3 regions of the Streptomyces sp. NPDC104096 genome follow, and region 2 is predicted to be linked to each of the others. Evidence: riboswitches for the same ligand, from Rfam matches in the RefSeq annotation. Region 2 holds a riboswitch; each other region holds the start of a gene.
The links. Region 2 has a riboswitch for cyclic di-AMP ahead of ACZ60B_RS19920 (M23 family metallopeptidase). Riboswitches for the same ligand answer to the same signal wherever they lie in the genome.
Positions count from the first base shown of each region.

Region 1: another riboswitch for cyclic di-AMP. It lies ahead of ACZ60B_RS12975 (C40 family peptidase); the one in region 2 lies ahead of ACZ60B_RS19920 (M23 family metallopeptidase).
Region 3: another riboswitch for cyclic di-AMP. It lies ahead of ACZ60B_RS26855 (transglycosylase family protein); the one in region 2 lies ahead of ACZ60B_RS19920 (M23 family metallopeptidase).

Region 1 covers NZ_JBVJMD010000009.1:115,806-119,071, forward strand. Annotated here, with positions in the region: gene ACZ60B_RS12965 (helix-turn-helix domain-containing protein) at 1-774, opposite strand, end outside; gene ACZ60B_RS12970 (ATP-binding protein) at 985-1,443, shown strand; gene ACZ60B_RS12975 (C40 family peptidase) at 1,558-2,031, opposite strand; cyclic di-AMP (ydaO/yuaA leader) riboswitch at 2,035-2,204, opposite strand; gene ACZ60B_RS12980 (hypothetical protein) at 2,586-2,894, opposite strand; gene ACZ60B_RS12985 (ATP-dependent Clp protease proteolytic subunit) at 2,902-3,266, opposite strand, start outside.
Region 2 covers NZ_JBVJMD010000018.1:24,081-27,346, reverse strand. Annotated here, with positions in the region: gene ACZ60B_RS19925 (M16 family metallopeptidase) at 1-1,163, shown strand, start outside; cyclic di-AMP (ydaO/yuaA leader) riboswitch at 1,365-1,526, shown strand; gene ACZ60B_RS19920 (M23 family metallopeptidase) at 1,539-2,291, shown strand; gene ACZ60B_RS19915 (GntR family transcriptional regulator) at 2,505-3,200, shown strand.
Region 3 covers NZ_JBVJMD010000030.1:45,371-48,636, reverse strand. Annotated here, with positions in the region: gene eno (phosphopyruvate hydratase) at 1-836, opposite strand, end outside; gene ACZ60B_RS26855 (transglycosylase family protein) at 1,153-1,830, opposite strand; cyclic di-AMP (ydaO/yuaA leader) riboswitch at 1,834-2,002, opposite strand; gene ACZ60B_RS26850 (transglycosylase family protein) at 2,350-3,201, opposite strand.

The DNA.
Region 1 (3,266 bases), on a different contig from region 2:
CGAGTAGGCCTGGAGGTCTTCTTTCCGTTCGAGGTAGAGGCTACTCGTCATGTGGTCGAGAACAACCACATCCAGATCAGAAGTGCTCGGAAATGACAAGATAACGAAAGGTCCGGTGACGCCAATGTGTGCTCCCGCCCGGAACGGCAGGACCTGGAGCCGCACTTGGGGCAGCCGCCCCGCCTCCACCAGCCGCCGCAACTGACGCGCCATCACCTCGGGCCCGCCGACCTCCCGGCGCAGCACCGCCTCGTCCAGGACCGCGGTCAGCTCCAGCGGACGATGCGCGCGCAGCACGTCCTGCCTGGCCAGTCGCACCTCGACCAGCGCGTCCAGCCGCTCCTCGTCCAGCCCCTCGACCGCGGCGCGGGTCACCGCGCGGGCGTACTCGGGCGTCTGCAACAACCCTGGGACCACGGACGTCTCCAGCGTGCGCATCGCGCTCGCCTGCGACTCCAGACTGATGAAATCCCGGTAGGTGGGCGGGAGAACACCACGGTACGCGTGCCACCAGTGGTCCCGGCCGCCGTCGTGGGAGCCCGCCAGTATCAGCAGCAACTCCCGCAGTTCCGTCTCGGCGACGCCGTACGCGTCCAGGAGCAGCCGCACATCGGCCGGTTTCACCCCGCTGGCACCGGTCTCGATCCGGCTGACCTTCGACTGGTGCCAGCCCACCAGACGGGCCGCCTCACCACTGGTGAGCCCGGTGCGGGCGCGCAGCGCGCGCAGCTCGGCGCCCAGTTTCCGGCGGCGCACGGCGGGACCGTACTGCATGGGAAAACTCCCTACTGCTTCCGAGTCGCCCAAATACGGTCTGCCGTCGCAGAGTTCACCGCTTCGAGCGACAGATATATGCATATCTCGGTGGATCGGCACCGTGACCGGCCCGGAAATGGCAGTCTGGCGAAGAAGCACCAGTCCGGGACCGTACTCGAATCCGCTCCTTGTCGGACTGCGGTCCCGCGGGAAAGGGACGACGTCGCCATGGCAGACCATCTGGAAGCATCCGTCACCCTGCCGAGCGATCCCGCCTCGGTCTCCGCGGCCCGTAACTTCGTGGCGAGCGCCCTCGTGGAGTGGGGGCTGCCCCCGGACGCCGAGATGGCCGACACCGTCCGACTGGTCGTCTCCGAGCTCGCCACCAACGCCGTACAGCACACGTTCGGGCAGTCCCCGACGTTCACGGTCGATCTCACCCTCGACCGTGACGAGCGGCTGCGCGTCGGCGTCACCGACAGCCATCCGCGCTTCCCCAAACGCCTGCCGGCCGCTGTCCAGCAGGACAACGGCCGGGGCATGGTGATCGTCCGCTGGCTGACCACCGAGTGCGGCGGAAGGCTGCACGTCCGTCCCACCCCCGAGGGGGGCAAGACGGTGTGCATCGAACTCCCGTGGACCGTCCCGGCCCGGCCGGTGCCTGCCGCGGGACAGCAGGAGCCTTGAGGGCCGGGCCCCCGGTCCGGGGAGGCCCGGGGAGGAGACCCGGTGCGGGGAGGCCCGGGGAGGAGACCCGGTGCGGTGGGGACGTGCCAGGCCGCCACCACCGCACCGGGCGGATCAGCTCACCCGGCCGTACCAGACGCTCTTGGTCCAGATCTTCTGGAGCCGCACCACGTCCCCCGTCTTCGGGGCGTGCCAGATCTTTCCCTTCCCGGCGTAGATGCCGACGTGGTAGACGCTGGAACCCGAGTGGAAGAACACGAGGTCCCCGGCCTTGCGGTGGCGGGCCGAGACGTGGTGGGTCTTGTTGTACTGCTGGGCCGCGGTGCGGGGCAGCTTCTTGCCCGCCTTCTTGAACGCGTACAGCGTGAGCCCCGAGCAGTCGAACCTGCGCGGCCCGGTGGCGCCGTAGCGGTACGGCGAGCCCTTCTTGGAAGCCGCGATCTTGAGAACCTTCGTCGCGGTCGTTGCGGCCGCCGCGTCCGCGGAGAGGCCCGGGACCACGATCGAGCCGCCCACGGCGGCGATGGTGAGCGCCGAAGCCGTACCGGCCCGGACCATCATCGACGGGACACGATTGAGCGCAGTCATGCGCAACCCTTCGTCAGCCGCCTGTGAAGGATGACCTGTCGGATTCGGGCTGGCGAAGTTGCCCGGCCGCTGTCGCGGCTTCACCCCAAGGGCTGCTCGGTCCGGTCATGGCTTGACCGTTCCGGCGAACCCGTCGTGCTTGGGTCCTCCACTCCTGCCGGTGCACTCCTGTCGACCGGTCATCCGGGCGGCGGCAGGACTCGGCGTCCGCCCGGACCGCCCCGCCGCTGTGGCGGGGGCTTGTCGTCAGACAGGGATCTTCACTCACAGGTGTCCGAAAATCCCAACGGAACCGTGGATTTGTGTTGTTACTCACCACTCACCCGTTCGGGTGGACACCTTTTTGTTCGATCGTCCGTCCAGGGGAACGACGAGCCCCGGACCAGCGGCGGAGCACTTCACCCCGCCGTCGAGCTACGCGCGTTGCGCAACCCTGGAGGCCCGAGAAAAGGATCCGTCGCTACTCCGACAGTGGGTACGCCGTTCGGAGCGTTTGAACTCAGTCCCGGACGGTTCGCGCATCGCGCGCGACGTCCGGGCCGACCGGGGACGGGTCAACTGTCGGAGCGCGACGGCACGGTGACGCGCGCCGTGCGGCGCTCCCCGTCGAGGACGCGCAGCGCCCGCGCGAGCGTCGGCGCGTGCAGTTCGGCCTCGCCCCGCTGGTGCATCAGCGCCAGCGCGTCGCGCAGCGCGGTCGCCCTGCCCACCAGCGCCTGGGCGGCGCGCAGTCCGCGGTAGGTGTCCCCGTGGTGCGCGGGGTTGATGCGGCCGAGCAGGTCGACCACCTCCAGGTAACGGTCGATCAGCTCGCCCTCGGCCCGGGTCAGGGCGGGCAGCGGCGGGAGTTCCGGCGGCAGCATCCCCGGCTCACCTCGCGCCGGGAGTGCCGGGCGTGCCGGGAGTGCCGGGCGCGCCGGATGTTCCGGGGAGGGTGGGGGTGCCGGACGTGCCCGGTGCGGCGGGCGGGACCCCGCGGCCGTCCACGACGCGGTCCACCAGGCCGTACTCCAGCGCGCCCCGCGCGTCCAGGACCGTGTCCCGCTCGATGTCCGCGGCCACCTGCTCCGGTGGCCGGCCCGTGTGCCGGGCCAGCATGTCCTCCAGCAGGACCCGGGTGCGCGCCAACTCCTTGGCCTCGACGACGAGATCGCTCACCTGGGCCTCGAACGGCCCGGGAAGCATCGGCTGGCGGATCGTCACCCGGGCGCCGGGCAGCGCGTGCCGCCTGCCCG
Region 2 (3,266 bases):
TCTCGGAGGGCACCGACAAGCTCACCGCGGAGGAGTTCGCCGCCGAACTGGAGCGCTGCGGCGCCACGCTGGACGCGCACGCCGACCACCCCGGCGTACGGCTGAGCCTCGAAGTGCCGGTCTCGCGCCTGGCGAAGGCGCTCGGCCTGCTCGCCGACGCCCTGCGCGCGCCCGCGTTCGCGGACAGCGAGGTCGAGCGGCTGGTGCGCAACCGGCTCGACGAGATCCCGCACGAGCTGGCCAACCCCGCACGCCGGGGGGCCAAGGAGCTCTCCAAGGAGCTGTTCCCGGCGGCCTCGCGGATGTCGCGCCCGCGCCAGGGCACCGAGGAGACGGTCACGAAGATCGACTCCGCGGCCGTACGCGCCTTCTACGACCGGCATGTCCGCCCCGCCACGGCCACCGCCGTGATCGTCGGCGATCTCGCGGGCATCGACCTGGACGAGCTGCTCGGCGACACGCTGGGTGCCTGGAAGGGCTCCTCGGCCGAGCCCCGGCCGGTGCCGCCGGTGAGCTCCGACGACACCGGCCGCGTCGTCATCGTGGACCGTCCCGGCGCGGTCCAGACGCAGTTGCTGATCGGCCGCACCGGGGCCGACCGGCACGACCGGGTCTGGCCCGCGCAGGTGCTCGGCACGTACTGCCTCGGCGGCACCCTCACCTCCCGGCTGGACCGCGTCCTGCGGGAGGAGAAGGGCTACACCTACGGCGTGCGCGCGTTCGGCCAGGTGCTCCGGTCGGCGCCGGACGGCACGGGCGCCGCGATGCTCGCCATCAGCGGCTCCGTGGACACCCCGAACACCGGTCCCGCCCTGGCGGACCTGTGGACCGTGCTGCGCACGCTCGCGGCGGAGGGCCTGACCGACGCGGAGCGCGACGTCGCCGTGCAGAACCTCGTCGGGGTGGCGCCGCTGAAGTACGAGACCGCGGCGGCCGTGGCGGCCACGCTGGCCGACCAGGTCGAGCAGCACCTGCCCGACGACTACCAGGCGACGCTCTACCGGCAGCTCGCCGCGACCGGCACGGTGGAGGCCACCGCCGCGGCCGTGAGCGCCTTCCCGGTGGACCGTCTGGTGACGATCCTCGTGGGCGACGCGGCACAGATCAAGGAGCCTGTCGAGGCGCTCGGCATCGGTGAGGTCACCGTCGTGTCCGCCGAGTAGGGCACGCGCGCGAAGGGGCCCCGGTGACCTGTCGGTCGCCGGGGCCCCTTCGCGTACAGGCGATGTCCGAATTGAGGCGGAGACATCCTGTCTGCCGTGTGGCGTGCGCTACAAAACATGCGATCCGTTTGATGATCGAAAGACGGCGCCCGTACCGTCACTTGGACTGTTCGTCGGGCAGTGCGCCGCATCCGCGGCAGCGGACAGTCATCGCCGAGTCCCCCAGGCGCGAGCCAGGGGAGCCGGGGACCCATCGCAGTCCCTGGGGTGAATCGGACGTCCGCGCACACCGCGAGGCGTCCGTAGGAGACCTTCCTGCTCCGAACCCGTCAGCTAACCCGGTAGGCGAGAGGGAAGGAAAGGATCAGCCTCTACATGGCGTTCACGGGCGTTTCCGGCAAGCACCGTCGTCCCAGCCGGATGAAGCGCACCAGCGCTCACGCAGCCGGTATCGCGGCTCTCGCCACCACCGGCGTCGTCGGCACCCTCGCGGCCCCCGCGCTCGCCGCCGAGAACCCCGTCGAGCAGACGGGCCTCACCCCGGTCGTCACCCTCGGCGACGAGGCCGCCGAGCAGGTCGACGCCCAGGCGGCCGCCCAGCAGCAGGCAGCCGCCCAGCAGCTGGCCGAGGAGATCGCCCACGCGAAGGCCGCGGCGAGGGCCGCGGCCGCCCGCAAGGCCGAGGAACGCGCCGCCCGCGAGGCCGAGCGCAAGCGCCTCAACACGTTCGTGTCGCCGATCACCGGCTCCTACGTCTCCACGGGCTACCTCAGCAGCAGCTCGCTGTGGTCCTCCGGCAGCCACACCGGCGTCGACTTCCACGCCGCCACCGGCACCACCGTCCACGCGGTCGGCTACGGCACCGTCGTCGAGGCCGGCTGGGGCGGCGCCTACGGCAACCAGGTCGTCATCCAGATGAACGACGGCACGTACACCCAGTACGGCCACCTGTCCTCCATCGGTGTCTCGGTGGGTCAGCAGGTCGTCACCGGCCAGCAGATCGGCCTCTCCGGCGCGACCGGCAACGTCACCGGACCGCACCTGCACTTCGAGGCCCGTACGACCGCCGAGTACGGCTCGGACATCGACCCGGTCGCCTACCTCCGCAACCACGGTGTGAACGTCTGACGCCCGTCCGCGCTGCGGACGTCCGGCGACGACCGCGCGACCTACCGAAAGCCCCGGCTCCCCGAGCCGGGGCTTTCGGCGTTCCGGCACCGCTCTGTCCAAAAAATATCCCCGGATTCCGGCCGCCCGTCGGAAATTACGCCTGATTGCAATAGAGTCGCTGGACACATGTCAATCGGCGACGTTTCACGGGCATTAAGGCGGAGGTCGGTCATGCGTATTCCGGCGCACTCGGTGTGCACGGCGATCCGGGACGACATCGTCGCCGGTGTCTACGAGCGTGGCAGCCGGCTCACCGAGGAACTTCTCGCCCGGCGCTACGGCGTCTCGCGCGTCCCGGTCCGGGAGGCCCTGCGCACGCTGGAGGCGGAGGGCTTCGTGGTGACCCGCCGGCACGCGGGCGCGTGCGTGGCGGAACCCACCGAGCAGGAGGCCTCCGACCTGCTGGAGATGCGCATGCTCCTGGAGCCGCTGGGTGCCTCCCGGGCCGCCCAGCGGCGCACCGAGGCCCATCTCAAGGTGCTGCGCGGCCTGGTCCGGCTCGGCCAGGAGCGGGCCAGGCGGGGCAACAGCGAGGATCTGCGCTCCCTGGGCGGATGGTTCCACGAGACGCTCGCCCAGGCCTCCGGCAGCCAGGCGCTGACCGCCACGCTCACCCAGCTGCGGCACAAGATCGCCTGGATGTACGCGACGGAGGCGCCCGCCGACCCCGTGGAGTCCTGGGCCGAGCACGGCGCGATCGTGGACGCGGTGGCGCGCGGCGACGGCGAGCGTGCGCGGGCGGTCACGGCGCTGCACGCCGAGCGCGCGAGCGTCGTGCACCGACTGCGGTTCTCCGGCGCGGGGGAGCGCGCCGACCGTGTGAGGACTTCGCAACATCCCGTAAACGTGACGGGTCTGCGGAATTAACAGAAGCGCCGTATACAAAGAAGGGATATTCGGCGGAGATGTATTTCCGTTGCCCTTGCTCTCGTG
Region 3 (3,266 bases), on a different contig from region 2:
TACGCCGCCACGAGCTCGGCGTAGTACTCGGTCATCTCGGCGGCGGAGCGCTCCTTGCCCTCGAAGGTGTAGACGCCGTCCTTGTAGAACTCGGAGGCGGCGACGTCGAGGGCGAGGGCGATCTGCTCGCCGGGGGTGTAACCGGCCTCCTTGATGGCCTCGACGATGAGGTCGAGGGCGGCGCGGTTGGACTCCAGGTTCGGGGCGAAGCCGCCCTCGTCGCCGAGACCGGTGGACAGGCCCTTGGTCTTCAGCACCTTCTTGAGGGTGTGGTAGACCTCGGCGCCCCAGCGCAGCGCCTCGGAGAAGGTCTCCGCGCCGATCGGGGCGATCATGAACTCCTGGATGTCCACGTTGGAGTCGGCGTGCGAGCCGCCGTTCAGGATGTTCATCATCGGAACGGGCAGCAGGTGCGCGTTCGGGCCGCCCAGGTAACGGAAGAGCGGGAGGTCGGAGGCCTCGGAGGCGGCGTGCGCGACGGCGAGGGAGACGCCGAGGATGGCGTTCGCGCCGAGCGAGCCCTTGTTGTCGGTGGCGTCCAGGTCGAACATCGCCTGGTCGATCAGGCGCTGCTCGGTGGCGTCGTAGCCGACGAGCTCCGGGCCGATCTGCTCGATGACGGCGAGGACGGCCTTCTCGACGCCCTTGCCCTGGTAACGGTTGGGGTCACCGTCACGGAGCTCGATGGCCTCGAAGGCACCGGTGGAGGCGCCGGAGGGGACGGCGGCACGACCCGTGCTGCCGTCGTCGAGGCCGACCTCGACCTCGACCGTGGGGTTGCCTCGGGAGTCCAGGATTTCCCGGGCTACGACGACGTCGATGGACGGCACGAGCATCTCCTTCTGGGATGTGACGCAAGCTATGCCGGGCCGGAAAAGCCCGGTGATGCGCAGGCCTGTGGTGGCCGCGCGTGACTGAGCCTAGCCGTCCCGGGGCGATCAGCCGGTCGTTGACCGCCTCATGGACGGAACCGAGAGTAAATTGTTTCCGAACGGAACAAAGCCGGTTCGACAAAAAACCCCGTCCCGGTGCGTACGGGGGAAGAACGCACCGGGACGGGGAGCCCGTGGGGACGGGGGGACGGCCCTCACGTGGCCTCCACAATGAAGGACACGGCTGGGAGGCCGCCGTGGTTCAGCTACGAGCCCGCTGTCACTTCAGGTGAAGCTGCTGGCCGGGGTGGATGACGTCGGCGTCGGCGACGACGCCCTTGTTCAGCTTGAACAGCGCCTGCCAGCCGCCCTTGACCTGGTGCTTCTGGGCGATGCTGCTGAGCGTGTCGCCCTTGACGACCTTGTACTCGCCGTCGCCCTTCGCGACCTTCGTGCCGGCCGGGGTGGTGACGGTCTGCGCGGCGGCCGGGCGCTCGGCGGAGCGGGAGGCGGTCTGCGGCTCGGCGGAGCGGGTGACGGTCTTGGGCGCGGGGGTGCTCGACGCGGCGGCGGCACCGGTGTAGGGGGTGCGGGACAGGCCCTTGCCGCAGACCGGCCAGGCGCCCTTGCCCTGGGAGGCGAGGACCTTCTCGGCGATGGTGATCTGCTGGGCCTTGGTGGCCAGGTTGGCCTGCGAGGCGTACTGCGTGCCGCCGTACGCGGCCCAGGTGGAGGCGGAGAACTGGACACCGCCGTAGTAGCCGTTGCCGGTGTTGATGGCCCAGTTGCCGCCGGACTCGCACTGGGCGACGGTGTCCCACTCGGCGGCGGTGGCGGCGGAGGCGTTGCCGGCCGCCAGCAGCGGGGCGGCGATGGCGACACCGGCGACACCGGCGAGCGCGGCGATGCGGGTGGCCTTGGAGGAGCGGCGGTGCGTGCCCTTACCGGAAAACAGCATGGTGGATCCCCTCACCGACGCCTGCGAGGTGAGCTGTCGGGTTCGGGCCGGTTGAGTTGCCCGGCCACGCCCCTCACGGGACGCGGCTTCACCCCGAGCCGGCACCAGCTTCAACCGCTGGGCCCGGCGCTTACCTTGGGTCCCCCGCTCCTGCCGACGGCGCTTGACGCGACGAATGTTCCCGGGCAGCCGCTGGCAGGATTCGGCGTTGCGGCGGCCGGTGCCCGCTGTGGCGAGCGATCTCGACCGTAGACAGGCGATCCTGGTATTTCCAAAGACGATCAGGGCTTCTGAGACTCATCCCACAGTTTCATCAAAACGGACATTTAGCGGCGAAACGGGGCGTCAACTCTCGCCGCTTTAGGCCCGTTTAGGCAGGTGCCTCCCAGGCCTGACCGGGGAGGACGCGGGTTCCGACGGCATCACCCGCCCCCCGCTCACCATGCGGAGCGGCGCCTTCCGTCGCGGAGGCCCGGAGGGCCGGCCGGAGGGCCGGCGGGCCACCCCGGCGCGAGCGGGTTACGAGCCGTACGCGGTCGAGGCGTGCCGGCCGACGAAGGAGAGGTCGGCGTCGGTGTCGGCGGAGGCCGTGTCCTCGTCGGCGCTGGCGCCGCGGTGGCGGCCGGTGCCCAGGTCGCCCGTGTCGACCAGGCCCGAAGCCCCGATGGCCTGACGGGAATTGTCCGAAGAGTCAGCCTTCGCCCCACTTGCCACGACGTCATCGTCCTGTGCGTCACTCGTGGCGGTATCGGCGGTTTCGCCCGCCTTGTCCGTCGCGGTCGCGGAAGAGGTGGCGGGGGACGTCGTGCCGGAAGGCAGGGCGGACGGGTCGGCGGACGCGGTGCCGGCGGCGGGCGTCGCGGACGGGTCGGCGGTGGCACCGGTGGAGGAGTCGGACAGGCCGAGCGGGTCCGACACCGAGGGCGACCCGGTCGCCCCGGACGCGCCGCTCGCGGTGTCGCCCGCCACACCCGTGTCGACGGCGGCCGTCGCGGAGTCCTTGGCGAGCCCGGAGGTCAGTCCACAGGTGGACCAGGCGCCGGCCCCCTGGGCGGCGAGGATCTTCTCGGCGACGGCTATCTGCTGGGACCGGCTGGCCAGATCGGCCCTGGAGGCGTAGTCGAGACCGCCGTACTGCTCCCAGTCCGCCTGGGTCAGGTGCAGGCCTCCGAAGTGCCCGTCACCGCTGTCGGCGCTCCACGAGCCACCGGTCTCGCACTGCGCGACCTGGTCCCAGGTGCTGCCCTCGGCCGCGCTCGCGCCACCGGCGCCCAGGAGCGGGATGGCGATGGCGGAACCCGCCACGCCGGCCGCGACGAGCAGGGCCGGGGCCTGGCGGGGACGACGGTGACGACCGTTTCCGGAGAGCATGCGGAAACCTTTCGTGCGACAGCAGTGACCGACACGGCCTGACGCTGACGCCGTGTTGATGATTG